Regions from separate parts of the Streptomyces sp. HUAS TT7 genome, predicted to be linked through region 2. Evidence: predicted binding sites of a transcription regulator. Region 2 holds the regulator's gene; the other holds the start of a gene.
What was found. The regulator HspR, encoded in region 2, represses chaperone genes until heat shock. The targets are predictions, from matches to a motif close to TTGAGNNNNNNNNNCTCAA.
Positions count from the first base shown of each region.

Region 1: a site for HspR is predicted at 4,236-4,254, ahead of lon (endopeptidase La). Genes of this name have one in related genera too.

Region 1 covers NZ_CP196175.1:2,912,056-2,926,712, forward strand. The annotation lists gene ACSHXC_RS12850 (lysozyme) at 24-857, shown strand; gene ACSHXC_RS12855 (trypsin-like serine peptidase) at 985-1,791, shown strand; gene lon (endopeptidase La) at 1,799-4,213, opposite strand; gene ACSHXC_RS12865 (GNAT family N-acetyltransferase) at 4,450-5,133, shown strand; gene ACSHXC_RS12870 (rhomboid-like protein) at 5,201-5,992, opposite strand; gene ACSHXC_RS12875 (spermidine synthase) at 6,242-6,910, shown strand; gene ACSHXC_RS12880 (response regulator transcription factor) at 7,001-7,738, shown strand; gene ACSHXC_RS12885 (HAMP domain-containing sensor histidine kinase) at 7,735-8,925, shown strand; gene ACSHXC_RS12890 (multifunctional oxoglutarate decarboxylase/oxoglutarate dehydrogenase thiamine pyrophosphate-binding subunit/dihydrolipoyllysine-residue succinyltransferase subunit) at 9,207-13,055, shown strand; gene ACSHXC_RS12895 (DUF6191 domain-containing protein) at 13,149-13,361, opposite strand; gene ACSHXC_RS12900 (DUF6104 family protein) at 13,549-13,731, shown strand; gene ACSHXC_RS12905 (hypothetical protein) at 13,781-14,599, opposite strand.
Region 2 covers NZ_CP196175.1:4,613,190-4,627,846, forward strand. The annotation lists gene ACSHXC_RS20835 (NAD-dependent epimerase/dehydratase family protein) at 201-1,055, shown strand; gene ACSHXC_RS20840 (MraY family glycosyltransferase) at 1,069-2,109, shown strand; gene ACSHXC_RS20845 (FkbM family methyltransferase) at 2,106-2,873, shown strand; gene dnaK (molecular chaperone DnaK) at 3,021-4,883, shown strand; gene grpE (nucleotide exchange factor GrpE) at 4,883-5,521, shown strand; gene dnaJ (molecular chaperone DnaJ) at 5,567-6,751, shown strand; gene ACSHXC_RS20865 (heat shock protein transcriptional repressor HspR) at 6,753-7,220, shown strand; gene ACSHXC_RS20870 (LuxR C-terminal-related transcriptional regulator) at 7,382-8,356, shown strand; gene ACSHXC_RS20875 (helix-turn-helix transcriptional regulator) at 8,531-9,319, shown strand; gene ACSHXC_RS20880 (helix-turn-helix transcriptional regulator) at 9,325-10,302, opposite strand; gene ACSHXC_RS20885 ((2Fe-2S)-binding protein) at 10,643-10,975, shown strand; gene ACSHXC_RS20890 (pyridoxamine 5'-phosphate oxidase family protein) at 11,088-11,501, opposite strand; gene clpB (ATP-dependent chaperone ClpB) at 11,634-14,240, shown strand; gene ACSHXC_RS20900 (YbjN domain-containing protein) at 14,362-14,657, shown strand, end outside.

The DNA.
Region 1 (14,657 bases), 1.7 Mb from region 2:
ACCGAGCCTTTCGGAGGCACGCAATGCCCGTGCACAGATCCGGAACGGCCCGCCGCGGACCCATTGCCGCGGCCGGGATCCTCCTCTCCTCCCTCGCCCTCGTCCTCGGCTCCACCGGAACGTCGGGCGCCGCCGACACCCCGGCCCGCGGCTCCGCGACCCTGGGCATGGGCGTCGCGAAGCACGACGGGGTGGGCGGTCTGCCCGGTGACACCCGTGACGTGCAGACGGTGCAGACCGAGGGTGTGGACACCAGCAGCCACAACGGCAACGTCGCCTGGTCCACCCTGTGGAGCAGCGGCGTGAAGTGGGCCTACGTCAAGGCCACCGAGGGCACCTACTACACCAACCCCTACTTCGCCCAGCAGTACAACGGCTCCTACAACGTCGGCATGGTCCGCGGCGCCTACCACTTCGCGACCCCGGACACGACGGGCGGCGCGGCCCAGGCCAACTACTTCGTGGACCACGGCGGCGGCTGGTCCCGGGACGGCAGGACGCTGCCGGGCGCGCTCGACATCGAATGGAACCCGTACGGCGACGCCTGCTACGGCAAGTCGGAGGCCGGGATGGTCGGCTGGATCCACGACTTCGTCAACCAGTACAAGGCCCGTACCGGGCGCGACGCGGTGATCTACACCGCTGCCAGCTGGTGGAGCGAGTGCACCGGCAACTCCGCCGCCTTCGGCTCCACCAACCCGCTCTGGATCGCCCGCTACAACTCCGACCCGGGCACCCTGCCGGCCGGCTGGGGCTACTACACGATGTGGCAGTACACGTCGTCCGGACCGACGGTCGGCGACCACTCCAAGTTCAACGGGGCGTACGACCGGCTGCAGGCGCTCGCCAACGGCTGACCCGCTCCGCGTCGCATGAGCGGGGCCCCCGGCGCTGCGTAGCCGGGGGCCCTTCCGTGTGCCCGTACGGAGCACGACTCGCACACCTGACCCCATCTCGCGCGCGGCATGAGTAAAGATGGGGGGCATGCGCAGGTTGGGAGTGGTGTTCCGGACAGTGGCCCTGGCGGCGGTCGTCGCGGCCGGCGGTGCGGGGTGCGGCGGGCCCGCGGCCTCGGAACCACAGGCGGAGAGTTCCCCGAGCGCCGCCCCGCAGGCCGCGCAGCCCGCCACCCAGACCAGCGCCGTCCCGGCCGCGAAGGTGGCGTCGGTCGGCGTGCTGGTCAACGGCGACGGCCATTACTGCACGGCCAGCGTGGTGGACAGCCCGCGCGGCAACGTCATCGCCACCGCCGCGCACTGCACGGCCGGCGAGCCGCTCGACTCCCTGGAGTTCGCGCCCGGCTTCTCGGGGGCGGCCAAGGGGACGTATCCGTACGGGAAGTGGAAGGTGCGGGCGGTCCAGGTCGACGACGAGTGGACCGCGGAGCAGAGCGACGCGGTGGACTACGCCTTCCTCACGGTCGCACCGGACGCGCAGGGCCGCAGCGTGCAGAGCGTGGTCGGCGCCTCGACGCCCGAGTGGGGCGCGGGCCCCGACCAGCGGGTCACCGTCGTCGGGTACCCGGAGGAGAACCACAACCCCGACAACCGGCCGGTCATGTGCACCACCGACGTCCACCGGGACCGCGACGAGCCCGCGATGATCCGCATGGAGTGCGGCGGCTTCTGGGTCGGCACGAGCGGCAGCCCCTGGCTGACCGGCTACCGGGGCCCGGACCGACTGGGCAGGATCATCGGCGTGCTGAGCGGCGGCGACACGGACAACGAGTCGACGGCGGCCCTGTTCGACGCGAAGGCCCGCTCGGTGTACGAGCGGGCCACCACGGCGTAGCCGTCACTCAGGCGGCTGCGGCGACGGCCACCTCCGCCGGGGCGAGGGCGATCTCCAGGACCTGGCGGACGTCCGTCACCGGGTGGACCTCCAGCTTCTCCAGGACCTCGGCCGGGACGTCGTCCAGGTCCGCCTCGTTCCGCTTGGGGATCACCACGGTCGTGATCCCGGCCCGGTGCGCGGCGAGCAGCTTCTGCTTGAGGCCGCCGATCGGCAGCACCCGCCCGGTCAGCGACACCTCACCGGTCATCGCCACGTCGGTGCGGACCTGCCGCCCCGAAAGCAGCGAGGACAGCGCGGTGACCAGGGTGATGCCGGCGCTCGGGCCGTCCTTGGGGACCGCGCCGGCCGGGAAGTGGACGTGCACGCCCCGGTCCTTCAAGTCCCCCACCGGAAGCTCCAGTTCGGCCCCGTGCGAGCGCAGGAAGCTCAGCGCGATCTGCGCGGACTCCTTCATCACGTCGCCGAGCTGACCGGTGAGGGTCAGGCCCGCCGCGCCCGTCTCCGGGTCGGCGAGGGAGGCCTCGACGAACAGGACGTCGCCGCCGGCCCCGGTGACGGCGAGGCCGGTGGCCACGCCGGGCACCGCGGTGCGCCGCTCGGCCGGGTCCTGTGCGGACTCGGGCACGTGGTGCGGGCGCCCGATCAGGCTCCGCAGCCCGTCCGGGGTTACGGTGAACGGGAGCTCCTGCTGGTCCAGTTCGTGCTGGGCGGCCACCTTGCGGAGCAGCCGGGCGATCGAGCGCTCCAGGTTCCGTACGCCCGCCTCCCGGGTGTACTCCCCCGCGAGCTTGCGCAGCGAGGCGTCTTCGAGGACGACCTCGCCCGGCTCCAGACCGGCCCGCTCCAGCTGACGCGGCAGCAGGTGGTCCCGGGCGATGACGACCTTCTCGTCCTCGGTGTAGCCGTCCAGCCTGACCAGTTCCATGCGGTCGAGCAGCGCCTCCGGGATGGCTTCGAGGACGTTGGCGGTGGCGAGGAACACCACGTCGCTCAGGTCGAGCTCGACCTCCAGGTAGTGGTCGCGGAACGTGTGGTTCTGCGCCGGGTCGAGGACTTCGAGCAGGGCCGCCGCCGGGTCGCCCCGGAAGTCGGAGCCCACCTTGTCGATCTCGTCGAGCAGCACGACCGGGTTCATGGACCCGGCCTCCTTGATGGCCCGTACGATCCGGCCGGGCAGGGCGCCGACGTACGTACGCCGGTGGCCGCGGATCTCGGCCTCGTCGCGTACGCCGCCGAGTGCGACGCGGACGAACTTGCGGCCCATCGCGTGAGCCACGGACTCGCCGAGCGAGGTCTTGCCGACACCGGGAGGGCCGACGAGCGCCAGAACCGCGCCCCCGCGCCGCCCGCCGACCACTCCCAGGCCCCGGTCGGCGCGCCGCTTGCGCACGGCCAGGTATTCGGTGATGCGCTCCTTCACGTCCTTGAGGCCGGCGTGCTCGGCGTCGAGGATCGCGCGGGCGCCGCGGATGTCGTAGACGTCCTCGGTGGTCTCGTTCCAGGGCAGTTCGAGGACGGTGTCGAGCCAGGTGCGGATCCAGGAGCCCTCGGGCGACTGGTCGCTGGAACGCTCCAGCTTGTCGACCTCCTTGAGGGCGGCCTCGCGGACCTTCTCGGGCAGGTCGGCGGCCTCGACACGGGCGCGGTAGTCGTCGCTCTCGTCCTCCTCGCCGCCGTCGCCGTTGAGCTCGCGCAGCTCCTTGCGTACGGCGTCGAGCTGGCGGCGCAGCAGGAACTCGCGCTGCTGCTTGTCCACGCCTTCCTGTACGTCCTTGGCGATGGACTCGGCGACGTCCTGCTCGGCGAGGTGCTCGCGGAGCTGCTCGGTGGCGAGCTTGAGGCGGGCGACCGGGTCGCTGGTCTCCAGGAGCTCGACCTTCTGGGCGGTCGTGAGGAACGGCGAGTACCCGGAGTTGTCGGCGAGCGCGGAGACGCCCTCGATCTGCTGGACGCGGTCGACGACCTGCCAGGCCCCGCGCTTCTTCAGCCAGTCGGTGGCGAGCGCCTTGTACTCCTTGACCAGCTCGGTCACCTGGCCGGGCAGCGGCTCGGGCAGGGTCTCCCCGACCCGGGTGCCCTCCACCCACAGGGCGGCCCCGGGCCCGGTGGTGCCGGCCCCGATCCGCACGCGGTGGCGGCCCCGGATGAGGGCGCCCGGGTCACCGTCGGAGAGCCGGCCGACCTGTTCGACGGTCCCGAGCACACCGGTCCCGGCATACGTTCCGTCGATCCGCGGCACGAGCAGCACCTGCGGCTTTCCCTGGCCGGACCGCGCGGCGGCCTGCGCGGCCTCGACGGCGGCCCGCACCTCGGCATCGGACAGGTCCAGCGGAACCACCATGCCGGGCAGCACGACCTCGTCGTCGAGCGGCAGCACGGGCAGGTCGGTCGGTGTGTACGCCGTGGACTCGGTAGCCATGATCTCCCCTTCGGCAGTCAAGTTGAGCTATGCCGACTCAATGCAGCTGAGTCGAGGAATGTTCCCCGGGGCGTGTTCGCTCTGAGCGATCACGTGGAGCGGGCCCTGTGACCAGGCCCGGAAACCCTCGGCGACGCCAGCACCAAGCAACGGCGCCCACGCGGACGGGACAAGGACGAACCGAGCCAGTAAGGTTCCTATAGGCAGTGCACCTATTACATACCCAGGGGGCAGCAATGACGTTGACGGCGACAACGGCACCGGATCGAGCCACGATCGGCACGCTGGTGCGGGCCTGGATCGACGGCTGGATCGTGTCGCGAGGGACCTCCGATCCCATCGACCGGCCATGGGGCTGGACGATCGACGCCGGACAGGCCGACCACGTGTCGCGCCATGTGCTCCCGACACCCGCCGAGGCGGATGTCCGCGAGCTGGCGGCCACCACGAGCGCGCCCGGAACGTGGCTGAAGCTGTTCGCCGACGACGACACCGTGCGGCCGTGGCTCGCCGAGGGCTGGCAGTTCGATCAGCCCGGCTACCTGATGACGATCCCGCTGACCGCGGAGCGCCCCGAAGTCCCGGCCGGCTACACCCTCACGACCTGGACCCGGGGCGGCGTGACCCGCGTCCTGGTCCGCACCGCAGAGGGCCACTTCGCGGCCCGCGGCCAGATCGCCCCGACGGGCCCGACAGCGGTGGCCGACCAGATCGAAACCGCCCCCACCCACCAGCGCCGAGGCCTGGGCAGCCTGGTGATGCGCACCCTGCAGAACACGGCGTACGAGTCGGGCGCGACCGAGGGAATCCTGGTCGGCACCCCGGAGGGCCAGGCCTTGTACTCGGCTCTGGGCTGGGAGACGCGCTCGCCGATGGCGAGTCTGTATTTCAGGCCGACGGACAGGCCGACGGGACGGTGATGAGGGCGCGGTGATGAGGGCGCGGCACCCAAAAAAACTCCGGACCGACCGGCGAGGCTGAGGCCCCTCAGCCCGCCGTCCCCGCGTTCCGTACCCGCCGTACCGCCGGCCAGCAGGCCACCCCCACCAGGAGGGCCACCGGGTGGCCCCAGGCCGCCAGCGGTTCCACCATGTCCACCAGGTCGTCCACCAGCAGCACGCCCACCACCGCCAGGGTCGTCCAGCGGAACAGGGGGGCGAGCAGGCCCGTCAGGGCGCCCACCGTGGCCATCAGGCCGAAGCTGATGCCGTAGTCCAGGCGGTGCAGGGAGCTCTCGGGGAGGTGGCCGGCCAGGACCGAGAGGGCCACCGGGACCTCCGTGGCCAGAGTCGCCACGACATGGCCGAGCAGGAAGACGCCCGCCGTGCGCCAGCCGCCGATCCGGCGTTCCAGCGCGGCCAGCACGAAGATGAAGACCACCGCGTACGGGGAGGCGATGCCTCCCGCTATCCACAGGGCGCTCCCGAAGATCGCCAGGACCGGTGTCGTCGACAGGTGGGCCACGTCCGTGCTCGACGCCTGGAGCAGGGTGTCCACCGTGTCCGGATCGCCGTACTCCGTGTACATCGAAGTCACCAGGAGCAGCAACGCGTAGCCGAAGGCGAACGGTGTGGAGGTCGGGGAGGGAAGCAGTCGGCCGGCCCGGGCCGGCAGGCCTCGTACGCCCGGGACAACGGGGGCCGGTGCGGTCACCGCGGTCGCGGGCTCCGGCTTCGGGCGCGGGGCCGGTATCGCCTCCAGTTGCGCGGGTATCGCCTCAAGGGCCGTCGGCAGGGGGCCTTCCGCCGTCGCGGGGCGGCGGGTTTCGAGCGGGTGCACCGGGTGAGGCCCCTTCCCCGGAGCGCGGCAGGTGCGCGCCCCGAATCAAGCCACGCCCGCGTTCTTCGGCCGTGTTCCGTGGTTCGTACTCGCTGATACCTCTCTACAACGGCTCACCTTCCGTGAACGACTCCTGCCCCGTCTATGGCGTGCGCCACACGGGACAACCTTTGACGGTTCCTGAGCGTCGGGGGCGAACGGTCCGCAACTCGCGTGCGCCGCGCCACCGGACCCGGCATCCTCTGCGGCATGGACGACATCGCCACCCTCGACCGGCGCCAGGGACCCCACGGGGAAGTCGTGCTGCGGCAGCGCGGGGCGCATTTCGAGATCATCGCCAACGGGTGCTTCCTCATGGACACTTCGGACGGCCGCTCGGAACGCCTCCTCATCGATGCGGCGTACGACACACTTTTGCCAGCCGCCACCCGGCCCTCCGTTCTCATCGGCGGACTCGGCGTCGGCTTCTCGCTCGCACATGCGGCGCAGGACCCCCGCTGGGGCCAAATCGCCGTGGTGGAGAGGGAACAGGCCATCATCGACTGGCACCGATCAGGTCCACTTGGCGCCATTTCCGGCCCGGCTCTGTCCGATTCCCGTACCCGGATCATCCCTGCCGATCTGGTCGATTACGTACGTACGGCGCAGGAGACCTTCGACGCGCTCTGCCTCGACATCGACAACGGGCCCGACTGGACCGTCACCGAGGGCAACGGCGGACTGTACTCACCGGCCGGACTCGCCCACTGCGCACGGCGGTTGAACCCCGGCGGGGTGCTCGCCGTGTGGTCCGCGCAGCCGTCCGCCGCCTTCGAACAGGCTCTCCGTAATGCCGGATTCACTGGGGTACATACCGAAGAGATCCGAGTTGCCCGGGGCGTCCCTGACGTGGTCCATCTCGGCGTTCGCCCTGCGTAGCCGAGACACGGAAAGTGCCTCTAGTCTCTGACCGACACAGGGGATCACCCCACGGATCCCCGGGCGAGCACAGTCAGGGCGGGGCAACCGATGGAGCAGACACACACCGGCCACAACGGCGTCGCGGCGACCCCCGGCGCCCAGCGCAGGGTGCTGGTCGTCGAGGACGACACGACGATCGTCGACGCCATCGCGGCCCGTCTGCGGGCCGAGGGCTTCCAGGTGCAAACGGCTGTCGACGGCCCCGCCGCCGTCGACACGGCCGAGGCCTGGCAGCCGGACCTGATGGTCCTCGACATCATGCTGCCGGGCTTCGACGGCCTGGAGGTCTGCCGCCGGGTCCAGGCCCGGCGGCCCGTGCCGGTCCTCATGCTGACGGCCCGGGACGACGAGACGGACATGCTCGTCGGACTCGGCGTCGGCGCGGACGACTACATGACCAAGCCGTTCTCGATGCGCGAGCTGGCGGCCCGGGTGCACGTCCTGCTGCGCCGGGTGGAGCGGGCCGCGCTGGCCGCCACCACGCCGCGCACGGGCATACTGCGCCTCGGCGAGCTGGAGATCGACCACGCGCAGCGCCGGGTACGGGTCCGCGGCGAGGACGTCCACCTGACGCCGACCGAGTTCGACCTGCTGAGCTGCCTGGCGAACACGCCGCGCGCCGTGCTGTCCCGCGAGCAGCTGCTCGCCGAGGTGTGGGACTGGGCCGACGCCTCCGGCACCCGCACCGTGGACAGCCACATCAAGGCGCTGCGCCGGAAGATCGGGGCCGAGCGCATCCGTACGGTCCACGGCGTCGGCTACGCGCTGGAGACCCCGGCGCCATGAGCCGGGCCGGAGACCGGGCCCGGCAGCTGCGCGGCAGCGGCGAGCGGCCCGGCTGGGACGAACCCGCCAGGCGCGGCGGGTGGGCCAGGGCCAGGCGCGTCCTGCGCGGCCAGGTCGTGGCGGGGCTCCGGTCGGTCTCCATATCGATCAAGACCAAGCTCGGCACGCTGGTCGTGGTCTCCGTCTTCATCACGACCGGGCTGCTCATGGTGGCCCTGCAGACCCGCACCGAGCTCCGCTTCATCACCGTCTTCTCGGTGATAGCGACCCTGCTGATCACCCAGTTCGTCGCCCACGGGCTCACCGCCCCGCTGGACGAGATGAACACCGTCGCCCGCGCCATCTCGCACGGGGACTACACGCGCCGGGTGCGCGGCGCCGACCGCCGCGACGAGCTCGGCGACCTCGCGGGCACGATCAACCGCATGGCGGACGATCTGGAGGCCGTGGACCGGCACCGCAAGGAACTCGTGGCCAATGTCTCGCACGAGCTGCGCACACCCATCGCGGCACTGCGCGCGGTCCTGGAGAACGTCGTGGACGGCGTCTCCGCGGCCGACCCGGAGACGATGCGCACGGCGCTCAAACAGACCGAGCGCCTGGGCCGCCTGGTCGAGACGCTGCTCGACCTGTCCCGCCTGGACAACGGGGTGGTGACGCTGCGGGCCCACCGCTTCGAGGTGTGGCCGTACCTGTCGGGCGTCCTCAAGGAAGCCAATCTGGCGGCCGCCCAGCGCAAGCTGTCCTCCGGCTCGGGCAACCACCAGCGCGCCGACGTCCACCTCCACCTGGACGTCTCGCCGCCCGAGCTGACCGCGCACGCGGATGCCGAGCGGCTGCACCAGGTAGTGGCGAATCTCATCGACAACGCCGTCAAGCACTCCCCGCCGCACGGCCGCGTGACCGTACGGGCCCGGCGCGGCCCCCAGCCCGAGTCGCTCGATCTGGAGGTCCTGGACGAGGGTCCGGGCATCCCGCAGTCCGAGTGGCACCGGGTCTTCGAGCGCTTCAACCGCGGCGCCGCGCCCTCCCCGCACGGGCCCGGCAGCGACGGCGGTACGGGGCTCGGCCTCGCGATCGCGCGCTGGGCAGTGGATCTTCACGGTGGCCGGATCGGCGTGGCCGAATCCGCACGCGGATGCCGGATCCAGGTCACCCTCCCGGGCACCCCGCGCCAGCAAAGTTGACGTAAAGTTCGAACCGGAAGCAGCCGTTCTGCGTGGTCATCAGCAGAAGTGGTCGTTCAGGGGTGCGGGCCAGGGGGCCGTAGCCGCACTGTCGCATACCCGAAGTGGCTCGCGCAGCAGCGGAACCACGCTTGTTTCCCGCCATTTCACACACCGAAACCCGGGTTTCGGTGTGACTTACACGACTGTGGCATGCCCGGTCTGCACGTCCAGGCCAGGGAGGCGTAGCCTTTATTTCCGCTGTCCATCACCTTGTGAAGCGGAAGAGGGCGGTTACCGCCGTGTCGTCTCAGTCCCCCAGTAATTCGAGCGTCTCGACCGACCAAGACGGGCAGGGCAAGAACCCTGCGGCCGGCTTTGGTGCCAATGAGTGGCTTGTCGACGAGATCTATCAGCAGTACCTCCAGGATCCCAATTCGGTCGACCGTGCCTGGTGGGACTTCTTCGCCGACTACAAGCCGGGTGCCACCGGCACGGCGGACAAGCCCGTTCAGGGTGTTCCCACCGCGGCAGCCGCGGTGGCTGCTCCGGCCGCTCCCGCGAGCCCGGCCCCGGCCGCACCCGCCGCACCGGCACCGGTCACCCCGGCCGCCGCCCCGGCACCGGCCAAGGCGGCCGCTCCGGCCGCTGCCCCGGCTCCGGCGAAGCCCGCGGCCGCCGCCGCGCCCGCCAAGGCCGCAGCCCCCAAGTCCGGTGCAAGCACCGGCTCCACCGGAGCGGCCTTCGCCGCACAGCCTGCTGGGGCCACCGAAGCCCCGGCCGGTCCTGAATTCGTGACGCTGCGCGGCCCCGCCGCCGCGGTCGCCAAGAACATGAACGCCTCGCTGGAGATGCCGACGGCCACGTCCGTCCGCGCCGTCCCGGTGAAGCTGCTGTTCGACAACCGCATCGTCATCAACAACCACCTCAAGCGCGCCCGGGGCGGGAAGGTCTCCTTCACCCACCTCATCGGGTACGCGATGGTGCAGGCGATCAAGGCCATGCCGTCGATGAACTACGCGTTCGTCGAGAAGGACGGCAAGCCGACCCTGGTCAAGCCGGAGCACGTGAACTTCGGCCTCGCCATCGACCTGGTGAAGCCCAACGGCGACCGCCAGCTCGTCGTCGCCGGCATCAAGAAGGCCGAGACGCTCAACTTCTTCGAGTTCTGGCAGGCGTACGAGGACATCGTCCGCCGGGCCCGGAACAACAAGCTGACGATGGACGACTTCACGGGCGTCACCGTCTCGCTGACCAACCCCGGCGGCCTCGGCACCGTGCACTCCGTGCCGCGTCTGATGCCCGGTCAGTCGGTCATCATGGGCGTCGGCTCGATGGACTACCCGGCCGAGTTCCAGGGCACCTCCCAGGACACCCTGAACAAGCTGGGCATCTCGAAGGTGATGACCCTCACCTCGACGTACGACCACCGCGTCATCCAGGGTGCCGCCTCCGGCGAGTTCCTGCGCATCGTCGCCAACCTGCTGCTCGGCGACAGCGACTTCTACGACGACATCTTCGAGGCGCTGCGCATCCCCTACGAGCCGGTCCGCTGGCTCAAGGACATCGACGCCTCGCACGACGACGACGTCACGAAGGCCGCCCGCGTCTTCGAGCTGATCCACTCCTACCGGGTCCGCGGCCACGTCATGGCCGACACCGACCCGCTGGAGTACCGCCAGCGCAAGCACCCCGACCTGGACATCACCGAGCACGGCCTCACCCTGTGGGACCTGGAGCGGGAGTTCGCGGTCGGCGGGTTCGCCGGCAAGTCCCTGATGAAGCTGCGCGACGTCCTCGGCGTCCTGCGCGACTCGTACTGCCGCACCACCGGCATCGAGTTCATGCACATCCAGGACCCCAAGCAGCGCAAGTGGATCCAGGACCGCGTCGAGCGCTCGCACTCCAAGCCGGAGCGCGAGGAGCAGCTGCGCATCCTGCGCCGCCTGAACGCGGCCGAGGCGTTCGAGACGTTCCTGCAGACCAAGTACGTCGGCCAGAAGCGCTTCTCCCTCGAAGGCGGCGAGTCGGTCATCCCGCTGCTCGACGCCGTCATCGACAGCGCCGCCGAGTCGCGCCTGGACGAGGTCGTCATCGGCATGGCCCACCGCGGCCGCCTGAACGTGCTGGCCAACATCGTCGGCAAGTCGTACGCGCAGATCTTCCGCGAGTTCGAGGGCAACCTCGACCCGAAGTCGATGCACGGCTCCGGCGACGTGAAGTACCACCTGGGCGCCTCGGGCACCTTCACCGGTCTGGACGGCGAGCAGATCAAGGTCTCGCTCGTCGCGAACCCCTCGCACCTGGAGGCGGTCGACCCGGTCCTGGAGGGTGTCGCCCGCGCCAAGCAGGACGTCATCAACAAGGGCGGCACGGACTTCACGGTCCTGCCCGTCGCCCTGCACGGTGACGCGGCCTTCGCCGGCCAGGGTGTCGTCGCCGAGACCCTGAACATGTCGCAGCTGCGCGGCTACCGCACCGGCGGCACCGTGCACATCGTCATCAACAACCAGGTCGGCTTCACCGCCGCCCCGGAGTCGTCGCGCTCGTCCATGTACGCCACCGACGTGGCCCGCATGATTGAGGCGCCGATCATCCATGTGAACGGCGACGACCCGGAGGCCGTGGTCCGCGTCGCGCGGCTCGCCTTCGAGTTCCGCCAGACGTTCAACAAGGACGTCGTGATCGACCTCATCTGCTACCGCCGCCGCGGTCACAACGAGGGCGACAACCCGCAGTTCACCAACCCGCAGATGTACAACCTGATCGACAAGAAGCGCTCGGTGCGCAAGCTCTACACCGAGTCGCTCATCGGTCGCGGCGACATCACCCTGGAAGAGGCCGAGCAGGCCCTGCAGGACTTCCAGGGCCAGCTGGAGAAGGTGTTCGCGGAGGTCCGCGAGGCCACCACCTCGGCGCCGGGCGAGATCCACTCGACCGACCCGCAGGCGCAGTTCCCGGTCGCGGTCACCACGGCGGTCTCCCAGGAGATCGTCAAGCGCATCGCCGAGTCGCAGGTGAACATCCCGGAGCGGATCACCGTCCACCCGCGTCTGATGCCGCAGATGCAGCGCCGCGCCGCCTCGGTCGAGGACGGCACGATCGACTGGGGCATGGGCGAGACCCTGGCCATCGGCTCGCTGCTCATGGAGGGCGTCCCGGTCCGGCTGTCCGGCCAGGACACCCGCCGCGGCACCTTCGGCCAGCGCCACGCGGTCCTGGTCGACCAGGTCACGGGCGAGGACTACACGCCGCTGATGTACCTCTCCGAGGACCAGGCGCGCTACAACGTCTACGACTCGCTGCTCTCCGAGTACGCGGCGATGGGCTTCGAGTACGGCTACTCGCTGGCCCGTCCCGAGTCCCTGGTGATGTGGGAGGCGCAGTTCGGCGACTTCGTCAACGGCGCCCAGACGGTCGTGGACGAGTTCATCTCCTCGGCCGAGCAGAAGTGGGGCCAGACCTCCGGCGTCACCCTGCTGCTCCCGCACGGCTACGAGGGCCAGGGCCCGGACCACTCGTCCGCCCGCCCGGAGCGCTTCCTCCAGATGTGCGCGCAGAACAACATGACGGTCGCGATGCCGACGCTGCCGTCGAACTACTTCCACCTGCTGCGCTGGCAGGTCCACAACCCGCACCACAAGCCGCTCATCGTCTTCACCCCGAAGTCGATGCTGCGTCTGAAGGCGGCGGCGTCGAAGGCCGAGGAGTTCACCAACGGCGGCTTCCGCCCGGTGATCGGCGACGAGCACGTGGACCCGGCCGCCGTCCGCAAGGTCGTCTTCTGCGCGGGCAAGGTCTACTACGACCTGGCCGCCGAGCGCGAGAAGCGCGGCGCGACGGACACGGCGATCATCCGCATCGAGCGCCTGTACCCGCTGCCGGGTGCCGAGCTCCAGGCGGAGATCGCCAAGTTCCCGAACGCCGAGAAGTACCTGTGGGCCCAGGAGGAGCCGGCGAACCAGGGTGCCTGGCCGTTCATCGCGCTCAACCTGATCGACCACCTGGACCTGGCCGTCGGCGCGGACGTGCCGCACGGCGAGCGCCTGCGCCGCATCTCGCGCCCGCACGGCTCGTCCCCGGCGGTGGGCTCGAAGAAGCGCCACGAGCAGGAGCAGGAGCAGCTGGTGAACGAGGTCTTCGAGGCCTAGCCCTCAGAGAGCTGATCAGCCCCTGCAGTACGCAGCCGAAGGGCCCGGCATCCCCACCAACTTGGGATGCCGGGCCCTTCGGCGCAACCGCGCTCAGTTCTCTTCTTCGTCCTCGTGACCGGCGTCCTCGTGACCGGCGCCCCTGGCCGGGGGCACGCGTATGACCACGCTGCCGCTGGCCAGGTCTATCGGGCCGCGCCCGGGGTCGGAGTCACCGACCTCGTCGAGCGTGATCTCCTGCCGTCGGCGCTCCTCTTCCGTGTGCCGTCGCGCGGGCGCAAAGAGCTCGTCGAGCCCACCGAACATCCGAAGCCTCCTCCGTCAGCCGTCCCGTACTCACACAACGCTGTGCGACGCCTGTCAGATCCCGATCATGGCTGTCGGATCCGCCGGGGAGTCTTGGGGCCAGTCCCCGGACGGGAGCAGGAGGTGGTCCCCGGCGGCCGCCGGATACGCTGAAGGGCGAACATCCGGTACGTCCCAGGAGCAAGTTGTGTACTTCACCGACCGCGGCATCGAGGAGCTGGAGAAGCGGCGCGGCGAGGAGGAGGTCACCTTCGAGTGGCTCGCCGAGCAGTTGCGTACCTTCGTCGACCTGAACCCGGACTTCGAGGTTCCGGTCGAGCGGCTCGCCACGTGGCTGGCACGGCTGGACGACGAGGACGAGGACGAGTGAGCTGAGCCGCATCGGGGTTCGACGAGCGGGCCGCAACGCGTAATACGCGTCAGTCGCCGGGCCGGGCGCGCATCCGGTCGTACGCGAGGCTCAGCACCCCGTGGGCGATCAGGACCGCGCCCGCCGTCGTCCAGCCGCCACTGCGGCGCTTCAGGCCCCAGGCCGTGAGCGGGAGGCCCGCGGCGAGTTGGGCGGCACCCAGGAGGCGGGCCCTGGGGCCGCGGACCCAGGGCCCGAGCGGGCTTTCCTCGACCGCGTCGAGTTCGGCGCGTACCGCATCGCGCCAGCCGGACCACTCGATCGTCTCGGCGCCCTGTGCGGCGGCCACCGAACGCAGCCGGTCGGTCGGTTCGCCCGGGGTGAGTCCGGCCGGCAGGGCGACGCCCGTGCGGGCCAGGATCGCGATCAGGCCGAGGAGCCGGGCCCGGGCGTCCGCGGCCGAATCGGGCCGGGTCAGACCGTCGAGCGCCTCCATGTCGTGCACGGGGTCGAGCCCGAGCCGGGCCGCGAACGTCCGCATCGCCTCGGCCTCGCCGACCGGGGTGCCGTCGGCGAGCCAGACATAGCCGACCGTACGGCGGAAGCCCGAGGCCAGGGTGTAGCCCGCCCGGGCGTCGTCCCACCACAGCGCGATCGCGGGCCAGCCCGCGCCGACCGTGAGCGCGCCCGCCCAGCCCGCGAGCACCTGGTCGACGGGGTCGGTGCCGGTCAGCCAGGGTTTGGCCGCGGGGACCAGCACGCTCCAGCCGTCGCCCGCCGGGGCGAGGAGCATCCGCTCGCGCAGCAGATGGGCGATCGGGCGGACCGCCGGGGGTTCGGCGCGGCAGAGGAGCAGGGCTCCGGGGGCGGCGGGAGGGGCGACGCGCATGATCCATACGCTAGGGCATTTTTGCCCCGATTTCGCCATATCCATACAGAAGTAGGCC
Region 2 (14,657 bases):
GCATTACTAAGCAGTAACTTATCCAGTCCACCTGAGCGTACCCACTTCTACCGCCGCACTGTAGCCGCGCAAGCGGTGATCTGTGTCGCTCAGCGTGCCCTTGGTCGGTGCCGGATATCCATCGTGTTATTCACCACATATGCGGACATAACAAACTAACTTGTTGTCCGCAACGTCGGCCGAACCGAATGGGCGTCCCCATGCCAGCTCCCGCCACGTACCTCGTCACCGGTGGTGCCGGATTCATCGGCTCGCACCTCGCCGATGCGCTGCTAGGCCAGGGCCACACCGTGCTCGTGCTCGACGACCTGTCCACCGGCGCCCGCGCCAACCTCGCCGCCGCCTGGTCCGATCCGCGGCTGCGCTTCGTGCGCGGCTCGGTCCTGGACGAGCGCCTGGCCGACGAACTCACCGCCTGCTGCGACACCGTGGTCCACCTCGCGCCCGTGACCGGTGCCATCGGCGCGGCCGCCCTGCGGCACGGCAGACGGCTCGTGATCGCGGCGGCGGACGGCCGCGGCGAGGCGGCCTCCGGCGCCACCGTCGTACGCCACGGCGACACCGTCGGGCCGCGCCAGTCGCCCGGCCACGCGACCCTGCTGACCCGGCTCGTGCGCCGGGTGGTCGCGGGCGATCCCCTGGTGGTGCACGGCGACGGCACCCGCGGGTGCCGCTTCCTCGACGTCGCCGACGCCGTCGACGCGCTGCTCGCCCTGCTCGACCGTCCCGGCGCGGCGGGCGCCGACTTCGACATCGCAGGCAGCGAGGAGATCACCGTGATGGCCCTGGCCGAACGCACCCTGGCCCGCGGCGGCGGCACGTCCGCCGTCCGCCACTACCCGTACGTCGTCGACCGCGTCCCGCACGAGGCGTACGCGAAGCACGTCCGGCCCTTCGACACGGCGCCGCTGCGCGAGCTGACCGGGTGGCGGCCGGCCCGCTCCCTCGACGACATCCTGGACGCGGCGATCGCCCGGGCCCGCGCCGAAGCCCCCGTCGTCCCGCCCGGCCTCCGAGAGCCCGCCGCGTCGCCGGCCGGGCAGCACCTCGGCTGAGGGGGCGGCCGACATGCTGCACGGGCTCGCGGCCGCGACGTCGGCCGTCGTGGTGACCGCTCTGCTCGCCGCCCTGATCCGCGCCGTGATGCTGAAGTTCGGCCGCAAGGGCGGCGACGTCACCCCGCACCTGGGCGGCATCGCCGTCTGTCTCACCACCCTCGGGGTGGCCTGCGCGGGGCCGGTGCTCGACATCGCCGAGCTCGGCGAGGGGGTCGCGCCGCTGCTCGCCGCGTCCGGCGCGGTCGCGCTGATCGGCCTGGTCGGTGACCTGTGGCCGCTGGGCGCACGGGTCCGGCTCGTGGTGGAGGCGGCCGCGGCGACCGCCGTCGTCACGCTGGCCGGGCTCTCGCCGGGCGCGGGGGCGCTCGCGGTGCTGTGGATCGTCTTCGTCACCCACGCCTTCCAGCTCCTGGACAGCTCCGACGGCGCGATGGGCGCGGTCGCCGCCGTGACCGCGCTCGGCCTCGCGGTGTGCGCGATCGCCGAGGGGCGCCCCGGGCACGGGCTGCTCCTGAGCGTGCTGGCCGCCGCGCTGACCGGGTTCCTGCTGCACAACTGGTACCCGGCCCGCATCCATCTCGGCGACTGCGGCTCTCTGTTCACCGGGTTCCTGCTCGCCTCCTCGGCGGTCGCCGTGCACACCCGGGAGCCCGGCGCGCAGACCTGTGCCGAGCTCTTCGCGCTGACCCTCGTCGTTCTCAGCGACACCCTGCTCGTGCTGGTCTCGCGGCGCCGCGCGGGCCGCCCGATACTGCGCGGGGGCGGCGACCACATCGCCCACCGGCTGCGGAAGATGGGGCTCAGCACGCAGGGCGCGGCCGTTGTCCTCGGTGTCGCGGCCCTTGCCGCCACGCTGGTCGGCCTCCAGATCCACGACGGGCGCATCGACCCGGTCGCGGCGCTGCCGCTGGGTCTCGTCGTGCCCGTCGCGGTCGTGCTGCTCCTGCGGGTGCCGGTGTACGGGGACGCCGCTCGCCGCCGCGCCCCGCACGCCCGCACCCCCAACGAGAGCGCCGGCGCTCCCGTCGACCTCGCGGGAGGCCGAGGATGAACCCGTTCCGGGCACTCCGGCGCCCCGCACACGCCGCGATGCGCTGGTTCGGCATCGACGTGGGCCGCCACCACCCCGGCGACCGCGAACTGGTCCGCCTGCTCGCCCGGTACGAGATCGACCTGGTCCTCGATGTCGGCGCGTACCGCGGCGACTTCGGCGCGATGCTGCGCGAGGCCGGCTACCGCGGCCGCATCGTCTCCTTCGAGCCGCTGCGCGAACCCCGCGCCGAACTGCGCCACCGCGCGGCCTCCGACCACACCTGGAGCGTGCTGCCGTACGCGCTCGGCGACCGCACCGGCCAGGCCACCCTCAACGTCTCCGGCGACTTCGGCCCCGCCAGCTCCCTGCTCCCGATGCTGCCCCGCCACCCCCGCACCGTGCACACGGGCAAGGCCATCGTGGAGACCCGGCGCCTGGACGGGCTCTGGGAGCAGCTCGTCGCCCCCGGCGAGCGGGTCTTCCTCCATCTGGACGTGCAGGGGTACGAGGCTCAAGTCCTGGGCGGCGTCGGGGAGTTCGGGGACGAGATCTGCGGCGTGCGGATGGGGGCGCCGCTGGTGCCGCTCTTCGCGGGCGGCCGGCTCTTCGACGACCTGCTCGCGCTGGCCCGGGAGCGGCTGGGCCTGACCCTGATGTCCCTCGCGCCGGGCCTCACCGACCCGAGCGACGGCCGGATGCTGCGGTGCGACCTGGTTCTGCTGAGGGAGGGGGCCCTCGACCCGTCGGGGCGGGTGCCGGTGCCTGCGGCGCGGGCGGAGTAGCGGGATTTCAGCCGGCCGTGGACAGGCCGGGCGCACCTAAGCGCAACATAAAAGTTGAGTGCCCTAGACTCAGCTCTGTTGACCGGGCGGGACGGATGGTGCATTCTTGAGCCAGTTCCACTCAAGTAGTCAGCAGGAGGAATCGAAATGGCACGTGCGGTCGGCATCGACCTGGGCACGACTAACTCCGTCGTCAGCGTTCTTGAAGGCGGCGAGCCCACCGTCATCACCAACGCAGAGGGCGCCAGGACCACGCCGTCCGTCGTCGCCTTCGCGAAGAACGGCGAGGTGCTGGTCGGCGAGGTCGCCAAGCGCCAGGCGGTCACCAACGTCGACAGGACCATCCGCTCGGTCAAGCGCCACATGGGCACCGACTGGAAGATCGAGCTCGACGGCAAGAGCTTCAACCCGCAGCAGATGAGCGCCTTCATCCTGCAGAAGCTGAAGCGCGACGCGGAGGCCTACCTCGGCGAGAAGGTCACCGACGCGGTCATCACCGTGCCGGCGTACTTCAACGACTCCGAGCGCCAGGCGACCAAGGAGGCCGGCGAGATCGCGGGCCTCAACGTCCTGCGCATCGTCAACGAGCCGACGGCCGCCGCCCTGGCCTACGGTCTCGACAAGGACGACCAGACCATCCTCGTCTTCGACCTCGGTGGCGGCACCTTCGACGTGTCCCTCCTGGAGATCGGCGACGGCGTCGTCGAGGTGAAGGCCACCAACGGTGACAACCACCTCGGTGGTGACGACTGGGACCAGCGCGTCGTCGACTACCTGGTCAAGCAGTTCCAGTCCGGTCACGGCGTGGACCTGTCCAAGGACAAGATGGCCCTCCAGCGCCTCCGCGAGGCCGCCGAGAAGGCCAAGATCGAGCTGTCCTCGTCCACCGAGACCTCGATCAACCTGCCCTACATCACGGCGTCCGCCGAGGGCCCGCTGCACCTGGACGAGAAGCTCACGCGCGCCCAGTTCCAGCAGCTGACCAGCGACCTCCTGGAGCGCTGCAAGACGCCGTTCCACAACGTCATCAAGGACGCGGGCATCCAGCTCTCCGAGATCGACCACGTCGTTCTCGTCGGCGGTTCCACCCGCATGCCGGCCGTCGCCGAGCTCGTCAAGGAGCTGACCGGCGGCAACGAGGCCAACAAGGGCGTCAACCCGGACGAGGTCGTCGCCATCGGCGCTGCCCTCCAGGCCGGTGTCCTCAAGGGCGAGGTCAAGGACGTCCTGCTCCTCGACGTCACCCCGTTGTCCCTCGGCATCGAGACCAAGGGAGGGATCATGACCAAGCTCATCGAGCGCAACACCACGATCCCGACCAAGCGGTCCGAGATCTTCACGACGGCCGAGGACAACCAGCCGTCCGTGCAGATCCAGGTCTACCAGGGCGAGCGCGAGATCGCGGCGTACAACAAGAAGCTCGGAATGTTCGAGCTGACCGGTCTGCCGCCGGCCCCGCGCGGTGTCCCGCAGATCGAGGTCGCCTTCGACATCGACGCCAACGGCATCATGCACGTGACCGCGAAGGACCTCGGCACGGGCAAGGAGCAGAAGATGACCGTCACCGGCGGCTCCTCGCTGCCGAAGGACGAGGTCAACCGCATGCGTGAGGAGGCCGAGCAGTACGCGGAGGAGGACCACCGCCGCCGCGAGGCCGCCGAGAGCCGCAACCAGGGCGAGCAGCTCGTCTACCAGACCGAGAAGTTCCTCAAGGACAACGAGGACAAGGTCCCGGGCGAGGTCAAGACCGAGGTCGAGGCCGCCGTCGCCGAGCTGAAGGAGAAGCTCAAGGGCGAGGACTCGGCGGAGATCCGCACCGCCACGGAGAAGGTCGCCGCCGTCTCGCAGAAGCTGGGCCAGGCCATGTACGCCGACGCCCAGGCCGCGCAGGGTGCGGCCGGCGCCGCTCCGGGTGCCGAAGCCCCGAACATGTCGAAGGAAGACGACGTGGTCGACGCCGAGATCGTCGACGACGAGAAGCCGCGTGACGCGAAGGGCGGCGCCGCCTGATGTCTGAGGAGACCCCGGGCTTCGAGGAGAAGCCCGACGTCCCCTCCGGCGCTCAGGAAGACGCCGAGCCGAAGGCCGCCGACTCCTCCGAGGAGGGGAAGGCGGCCCCGGCCGGGGACGCGGCCAAGGAGATCGCTCTGCAGGCTCAGCTGGACCAGGCCCAGACGGCGCTCACCGAGCGCACCACGGACCTCCAGCGGCTGCAGGCCGAGTACCAGAACTACCGCCGTCGCGTGGAGCGGGACCGCGTCACGGTCAAGGAGATCGCCGTCGCAGGCCTCCTGACCGAGCTGCTGCCCGTGCTCGACGACATCGGCCGGGCCCGTGAACACGGCGAGCTGCAGGGCGGCTTCAAGTCGGTGGCCGAGTCTCTTGAGACGGTCGCCGCGAAGATGGGCCTGCAGCAGTTCGGCAAGGAGGGCGAGCCCTTCGACCCGACGGTCCACGAGGCCCTGATGCACAGCTACGCGCCGGACGTCACCGAGACGACCTGCGTGGCGATCCTGCAGCCGGGCTACCGGTTCGGCGAGCGTACGATCCGCCCCGCGCGGGTCGCGGTGGCCGAGCCCCAGCCGGGCGCGGCCGCCAAGGAAGAAAAGTCGAGCGACGAGGAGAGCGGTGGCCCCGACAAGGGCTGACGCAGCGGTCATTGAAGAAGTGATCGTCCGGGAGGAGGGACGTCGATGAACACGAAGGACTTCGTCGAGAAGGACTACTACAAGGTTCTCGGCGTCCCCAAGGACGCCACCGACGCAGAGATCAAGAAGGCGTACCGCAAGCTCGCGCGCGAGAACCACCCCGACGCCAACAAGGGCGACGCCAAGGCGGAGGAGCGCTTCAAGGAGATCTCCGAGGCCAACGACATCCTCGGCGACCCCAAGAAGCGCAAGGAGTACGACGAGGCGCGCGCCCTGTTCGGCAACGGCGGCTTCCGGGCCGGTCCGGGCGCGGGCGGCGGCAGCTTCAACTTTGACCTGGGCGACCTGTTCGGCGGGCAGCAGCCGGGCGGCGGCGCAGGGGCCGGCGGCTTCGGCGGCGGGCTCGGCGACGTGTTCGGCGGCCTGTTCAACCGGGGCGGCGCGGGCACCGGCACGCGCACCCAGCCGCGCCGCGGGCAGGACCTGGAGTCCGAGGTGACGCTCAGCTTCACCGAGGCGGTCGACGGGGCCACCGTCCCGATCCGGCTGTCCAGCCAGTCCCCCTGCAAGGCCTGCTCGGGCACCGGCGACAAGAACGGCACGCCCCGCGTGTGCCCGACCTGTGTCGGCACCGGCCAGGTCTCGCGCGGCTCGGGCGGCGGCTTCTCGCTGACCGACCCGTGCGTGGACTGCAAGGGCCGCGGCCTCATCGCCGAGAACCCGTGCGACGTCTGCAAGGGCAGCGGCCGGGCGCGTTCCTCGCGCACCATGCAGGTCCGCATCCCGGCGGGCGTCAGCAACAGCCAGCGGATCCGGCTGCGCGGCAAGGGCGCGCCGGGCGAGCGGGGCGGTCCGGCGGGCGACCTGTACGTCGTGGTCCACGTCGACGCGCACCCGGTGTTCGGCCGCAAGGACGACAACCTCACCGTCACGGTGCCGGTCACCTTCACGGAGGCCGCCCTCGGCGCCGAGGTCAAGGTGCCCACCCTCAGCGGCCCGCCGGTGACCCTGAAACTGCCCGCGGGCACCCCCAACGGCCGTACGATGCGGGCCCGCGGCAAGGGCGCGGTCCGCAAGGACGGCACCCGGGGCGACCTGCTTGTCACGGTCGAGGTGACCGTGCCGAAGGAACTGGACGACAAGGCCCGCGAGGCCCTGGAGACCTACCGCGAGGCGACTGCGGGCACCGATCCGCGGGCAGAACTGTTCCAGGCCGCGAAGGGAGCATGAGATGGACCCCCGCCAGCGTCGACAGCCCCAATTTGCTTCTAGGGCTTACGAGTTGAACGAAGAGACGCCGGTGTACGTCATCTCGGTGGCGGCCCAGCTCTCGGGCCTCCACCCGCAGACCCTGCGGCAGTACGACCGCCTCGGCCTGGTCTCGCCCGACCGCACGGCCGGGCGCGGCCGGCGCTACTCGGCCCGCGACATCGAACTGCTCCGTACGGTGCAGCAGTTGTCGCAGGACGAGGGCATCAACCTGGCGGGCATCAAGCGCATCATCGAGCTGGAGAACCAGGTCGCCGCCCTCCAGGCCCGGGTCGCCGAGCTGTCCTCCGCGGTCGAGGGCGCGGCCGTCGCCATGCAGCAGCGCGAGGCCCAGGTGCACGCCTCCTACCGGCGGGACCTGGTCCCGTACCAGGACGTCCAGCAGGCCAGCGCGCTGGTCGTCTGGCGCCCGAAGAGGTCGTCGGAGTAGCCCGAGGTCGGGCCGACTCCTCCACGCGTCCGACAAGGCCCGCTGTCCCCTTCGGGGGCGGCGGGCCTTTCGCGTTCGGCGATCACCCGGCGATCACCATGAACGCGGGGCCCGATGGGGATAAGGTCATCGGGCTCGGTCGCAGGGAGGCGGGGGAGAGCATGTCTGAGCAGGTGGCGCATCCGCATGGCGCGGACCGGCTGTGCGCGGCCGGGGAACGGGCGTACGCGGACGCGCTGCGCGCCGGACGCCTCGCGCGCGAGGCCGCGGGCGACGCCACCTGCCTGATCGACCTCGGCCTCCTGCACCCCGACCCGTGCGCCCCCGAATGGCTCCTGCCGACCTCCCCGCAGGCGGTGATGGCACGGCTGCTGCGCGGCATCCACGAGGACATCGCGGCGAGCCAGGCCCGGACGGGCGTGGTGGCGGCGGCATTCGAGCGCTTCGCCGCCCTGGACGCGCCCGCGCCGGCCGGCACCGAGGCCATCCGCGTCCTGGACGGCATCCCCCGCATCAACGCGGCCATCGACGACGCGATCGCCGGCTGCGCCACCGAGGCGCTCACCATCCAGCCCCGCGGCATCCGCCCCGAGCACGTCCTGTCGCAGGCGCTGCCGCGGGCCCTGGACATGGTGGGGCGCGGGGTGCGCATGCGCACCCTGTACACCCATGTCGCCCGCTACGGCACCGGTCTCACCGACTACCTGCACCAGCTGGAGGGCCGCGCGGTCGAGGTGCGCACCCTCGACGAAGTCACCGACCGCCTCCTCCTGTTCGACCGTACGGTGGCGATCATCCCGGCCGCCGCGGACGACAGCAGCGCCCTGGAGCTGCGCCACCCGGCGCTCGTCGAGTACCTCGCGACCGTCTTCGAGCGGCTGTGGCGGCTCGCGGTGCCGCTGACCGAGGCCGTGCCCGCGGCCACCGACATCGAGGGCGTCACGCACCGGGAGCGGGTCATCGCGGCGCTGCTCGCCGAGGGCCACCAGGACGCGGTGATCGCCCAGCGGCTCGGCATCAGCGTGCGCACCTGCCGCCACCACATCAGCCGCCTCGCCGACGTGCTCGGCAGCAGCAGCCGCACCCAACTCGGCGTCCGCATCGCCCAGTTGGGCCTCGATGCGCACCCTCGGTAATCCACGGCGTACGCAACATGTGGACATGTCGAGCTTTATTCCACCTCCAGTTGATGCAGTGCAGCAACATGATGGTGGTGGCCCGGCGGCTCCCGATGCATCGTGGTGTTCAGAATGAACAGCTCAACTCACGGGGATGCAGGGCCGGGGGGCGGCGAGGTGGACGCCGCTGCCGTGGCTCTCCTTGTGCGCGGCATCCACGACGGCCTGGCCGACACGCGGCACCGCGCGGGCCGGATCGCCGAGGCCTTCGAGCGGTACGCGTCGATCGGCCCGTGTGCCCCCGAGCCCTGCGCGGCCGTGCGGGTGCTCGACGGCTTCGACGAGATCGACGCGGCCATCGCCGCGGCCTCGGCCGCCTGCACCACCGAGATGCTGACCGTGCAGCCCGAGGGGATCCGCTCCCCGAGCATCCTGGCGCACGCCTCGACGCGGGACCCGGCGCTTGTGGACCGCGGCGCGCGGATGCGCACCCTGTACACGCACGTCGCCCGCTACGGGCAGGCCCTGACCGCCTACCTGGAGCGGCTCGGCGACGGCGCCGAGGTGCGCACCCTGGACGAGGTCACCGACCGGATGATGGTCTTCGACCGCACGGTGGCGTTCCTGCCCGCGAACCCCGAGCGCACCAGCGCCCTGGAGCTGCGCCAGCCCGCCCTCGTCGGCCACCTGGTAACGGTCTTCGAGTGCCTGTGGAACCGGGCGGTCCCGCTCGCCGAACCCGTACCGGCCGCGACCGGCATCGCCGGCATCACGCACCGCGAGCGGGTCATCGCGGCGCTGCTCGCCGAGGGCCACCAGGACGCGGTCGTCGCGCAGCGGCTCGGCATCAGTGTGCGCACCTGCCGCCACCACATCGGCCGCCTCGCCGAGGCGCTCGGCTCCTCCAGCCGCGCACAGCTCGGCGTCCGTATTGCCCGGGCCGGCCTCGGCGGCCCCGCGCACCCGGTCGCCCCGCGGTGACGGCTTCAGGCGTCTTGGTCCAGGATGCCGGACTGTGCGATGAGGAAGCCGAGTTGGGCCCGGCTTCCGCTGCCGAGCGCGGCCGCCAGCTTGGCGATGTGCGCGCGGCAGGTGCGTACGTTCATGCCGAGGCGGCGGGCGATCGCCTCGTCCACGTGGCCCTCCACCAGAAGCTTGGCGATGGAGCGCTGGACGCCGGTGATGCCGGCCGTCTCCAGGTGGTAGGGCACCTCGTCGTCCCAGGGGGTGGCGTACTGCCAGAACTGGTCGAAGACGCCCACCAGGTACTGCACGAGCCCCTCGTGCCGCAGTTCCAGGGCGACTTGGCGGTCGCTGCGCGCGGGGATGAAGGCGACCTTGCGGTCCATGATGATGAGCCGGTCGATGATCTCCTCCAGGGTGCGCACCTCCAGTCCGTACGGAGCGATCCGTTCCACGTAGCCGATGGTGGCGGAGTGGTGGCGGGCGGTGTGCTGGTAGAGGGTGCGCATCTCGACGCCGCGGGCGAGCAGCGGCTCTATGCGGCGCAGCCCCGCCTCGAAGCTCTCGGGCCTGCGGCCGCTGCCGGGCTGGATGACGAGCAGTTCCTCGGTGCACTCGTTGATGACGCGGTCGAGGGTCGCGTTGATCAGTTCCAGGCCTTCGAGGACCGTGATCGCGTGCGTGCCGGTGGTCGCGGGCGTCGCGATCGACATGAATGGCTCGAAGGTGTCGGCGAGGGCGACCGACTGCTTTCTGCGCTCCTGGATCTCGCGTTCCAGCGGCTGGGTCAGCAGGTTGAGCACCACCGTGGGCGGAACCGGGCGCAGCAGCTGGGCGTCGTCGGGATCGGGGCGCAGCAGGGTGAGGTCGACCAGACACGGGGCGGAGTCGGCCTCTGAGCGGGTAATCCCGCCTGTACGCAGGGCAAGGGCGTACAGAGCCGTTCCTGTCTCGCACAGATCAACTGGGCCGTGATCGTGTCCTATGTGCCCTTGTTTCAACCTAGTTGCACCCCCCTCATCCTTTTGAATTACAGGAACATGATGCCTGGCTGCGCTGGTGCAAGTGGCCGGAGTGGGCCATCGTCGTATCCGCGGGGGGAGGTAATGATCAAAAGAGGTGGAGATCGGCCATGAGCAGGATGGTTCGAGCACTAAGCACGACAGCCGTTGTGGCGGCTGCTCTCTGCGCTCTCTCGGCGCCTGGGGACGTCACTTGGGAGACCCACCCCGCGAAGTCCTCAGCCACGACCGCACAGGACGTCACCTGGGAGATCGCACCGAAGGTCGCGGCGATAGGCGGGGACGTCACCTGGGAGTCCGCCCCTAAGGGTGCTGTCGCATGAGCTTCCCGCCCGACGACCGCACCTTCCGTCGCGAAATGGCCACGGCCTACCGCTCGGGGTGGCACTTCATCGACCTCGCCACAGCAGTTCCTTTTCGTGGCGATTCGTTGATGGTCACTCTGCTCGGTGAGCCGATCCTGATCGCCCGTGAGGACGACGAGGACGTCCGTGCCTACCGGTGCCTGCGCCGGCCGCGCGGGGCACCGCAGCCCATTCGCTGTGTTGTCCGGTACGGCATGGTCTTCGTGAATCTCGACCAACGTGACCACCAGCTTTTCGAGTCGGAGGCTCAACCCGATTCATCCACCGCCACCCCCCGCAGTGCCTGACGCGATCCCCCGTCGTTGTACATCGCGCAGGTGCTTCCCCCACACAGCGGCGCCATCGTGGACCTGAACACGGTGGCGCCGCTGTGCTGTCCGGGTACGGACGGCCACCGGATCAGGTGTTGCCCATCGCCCTGGTCAGCCTGATCTCGATCAGCACCCGGTCCGGGTTCGGGGCCGGGGTCCGCTGGTAGCGCACGGCGTAGCGCTCCACCGCGTCCGCGATCGGCTCGGGTTCCGTGCGCACGACCGCGCGGCCCTCCAGCGTCGCCCAGCGCCTGCCCTCCAGCTGACAGACCGCGACCCGCGCGCCCGCCGGGTCCACCGCGAGCGCCGCCAGGACGTTGGCGACCTTCCGGCTGTTCTTGTTGCAGATGATCCGGGCGAGCCCCCCTTCCGGGTCGTACGTCACTCCCACCGGCGTCACGTGCGGCGAGCCGTCCGGCCGCTGCGTCGTCAAGGTGCAGATGTGGCGCTCGCGCCAGAAGCTGAGATAGGCGTCGTCGGGCTTGCGTACGTCCATGGCCATGGCCAAGCAACCTAGCCCCTCACCCTCCCTTCCTCATGCCTTGAGCGGAATGGACTCAACTTTGTGTACGTTGGAAGGGTCATAGGTGGTGAAGCCATTGCCAAGGCGTACGACGAGGAGGAGCGAACGCACGTGGATGCCGAGCTGACGAACAAGAGCCGGGACGCGATCAACGCCGCGAGCAACCGGGCCGTCGCCGGGGGCCACCCGGATCTGACCCCCGCGCATCTGCTGCTCGCGCTCCTGGAGGGCCAGGACAACGAGAACGTCATCGACCTGCTGGCCGCCGTGGAGGCGGACCAGGCCGCGGTGCGCTCCGGCGCCGAGCGGCTCCTGGCCGCGCTCCCGAGCGTGACCGGCTCCACCGTCGCCCCGCCCCAGCCCAACCGCGAGCTGCTTGCCGTCATCGCGGACGCGGCCCAGCGGGCCAAGGAGCTGGGCGACGACTACCTGTCCACCGAGCACCTGCTGATCGGCCTCGCCGCCAAGGGCGGACAGGCCGGTGAGATCCTCTCCCAGCAGGGGGCGAGCGCGAAGAAGCTCCTTGACGCGTTCGAGACGAGCAGGGGAGGGCGCCGGGTGACCACACCCGACCCGGAGGGTCAGTACAAGGCGCTGGAGAAGTTCGGTACGGACTTCACGGCGGCCGCCCGCGAGGGCAAGCTCGACCCGGTGATCGGCCGGGACCAGGAGATCCGCCGGGTCGTCCAGGTGCTTTCGCGGCGTACGAAGAACAACCCGGTGCTGATCGGCGAGCCCGGCGTCGGCAAGACCGCCGTCGTCGAGGGGCTCGCCCAGCGCATCGTGAAGGGGGACGTGCCGGAGTCGCTGAAGAACAAGCGGCTGGTCTCGCTGGACCTCGGCGCGATGGTGGCGGGTGCGAAGTACCGGGGCGAGTTCGAGGAGCGCCTCAAGACCGTCCTCTCCGAGATCAAGGAGAGCGACGGCCAGATCATCACGTTCATCGACGAGCTGCACACCGTGGTCGGCGCGGGCGCCGGCGGCGACTCGGCGATGGATGCGGGCAACATGCTCAAGCCGATGCTGGCGCGCGGCGAGCTGCGTATGGTCGGCGCGACCACGCTGGACGAGTACCGCGAGCGCATCGAGAAGGACCCCGCGCTGGAGCGCCGCTTCCAGCAGGTCCTGGTGGCCGAGCCGAGCGTCGAGGACACCATCGCGATCCTGCGCGGGCTCAAGGGCCGCTACGAGGCGCACCACAAGGTGCAGATCGCGGACGGCGCCCTGGTCGCGGCCGCCACCCTCTCCGACCGGTACATCACCTCGCGCTTCCTGCCCGACAAGGCCATCGACCTGGTCGACGAGGCGGCCTCGCGACTCCGTATGGAGATCGACTCCTCCCCCGTCGAGATCGACGAACTCCAGCGCGCCGTCGACCGGTTGCGCATGGAGGAGCTGGCGCTGAAGAACGAGACCGACGCCGGCTCGCTCCAGCGCCTGGACAAGCTCCGCAAGGACCTCGCCGACAAGGAGGAGGAGCTGCGCGGGCTCACCGCGCGCTGGGAGAAGGAGAAGCAGGGCCTCAACCGGGTCGGTGAGCTGAAGGAGCGGCTCGACGACCTGCGCGGCCAGGCCGAACGCGCCCAGCGCGACGGCGACTTCGACTCCGCCTCCAAGCTCCTGTACGGCGAAATCCCGGGCCTGGAGCGGGAGTTGGAGGAGGCCGCCGAGGCCGAGGCCGAGCAGGAGAAGTCCAAGACTGGTGACACTAAAAGCAGCATGGTCAAGGAGGAGGTGGGTCCGGACGACATCGCGGATGTGGTCGGCGCCTGGACCGGCATCCCCGCCGGGCGCCTGCTGGAGGGCGAGACGCAGAAGCTGCTCCGCATGGAGGGCGAGCTGGGCAAGCGCCTGATCGGCCAGTCGGAGGCGGTGCAGGCCGTCTCGGACGCGGTGCGCCGCACCCGGGCCGGGATCGCCGACCCGGACCGGCCGACCGGATCGTTCCTCTTCCTCGGCCCGACGGGCGTCGGCAAGACCGAGCTCGCCAAGGCGCTCGCCGACTTCCTCTTCGACGACGAGCGGGCCATGGTCCGCATCGACATGTCGGAGTACAGCGAGAAGCACAGCGTGGCCCGTCTGGTCGGCGCGCCTCCCGGCTACGTCGGCTACGAGGAGGGCGGCCAGCTCACCGAGGCCGTCCGCCGCCGCCCGTACTCCGTGGTGCTCCTGGACGAGGTGGAGAAGGCGCACCCCGAGGTCTTCGACATCCTGCTCCAGGTCCTCGACGACGGCCGCCTCACCGACGGCCAGGGCCGCACGGTCGACTTCCGCAACACCATCCTGATCCTCACCTCCAACCTGGGCAGCCAGTACCTGGTCGAGCCTTTGACCAGCGCGGAGGAGAAGAAGCAGCAGGTCCTGGAAGTGGTGCGGGCCTCCTTCAAGCCGGAGTTCCTCAACCGGCTCGACGACCTCGTGGTCTTCTCCGCGCTCACCAAGGACGAGCTGTCCCACATCGCCGGACTCCAGATCGACCGCCTGGCCAAGCGTCTGGCGGACCGCCGGCTCACCCTGGACGTCACCCCCGAGGCCCTTCAGTGGCTGGCCGACGAGGGCAACGACCCGGCCTACGGAGCGCGCCCGCTGCGCCGCCTGATCCAGACCGCCATCGGCGACCGGCTCGCCAAGGAGATCCTGGCGGGCGAAGTCACCGACGGTGACACGGTTCGGGTCGACCGATTCGGGGAGGGGCTGATCGTGGGGGCGGCGAAGTAAGGCCGATCCTGCCACCCCGGCCCGATTCGGTCAGCCCGCAGCGGATACCCGGGGGCAGGGGTTGCCACCCCTGCCCCGGCATGGGGGAGGATGACCGGAACCGTACGAAGGAAGATTCACGATGAGCATCGACCCGTCCTCGATTCCGAATTTCGGGGCTCAGCAGGGCCCGCAGTCCGGCGGTGCGCCGTCCGGGCCCGTCGTTCCCGACCAGGACCTGGTGAAGCAGCTCCTGGACCAGATGGAGCTCAAGTACGTCGTGGACGACGAGGGCGACCTCGCCGCGCCGTGGGAGGATTTCCGTACGTACTTCATGTTCCGCGGCGAGGACGACCAGCAGGTCTTCTCGGTGCGGACGTTCTACGACCGGCCGCACAGCATCGACGACAAGGTCCAGATCCTGGAGTCGATCGACGA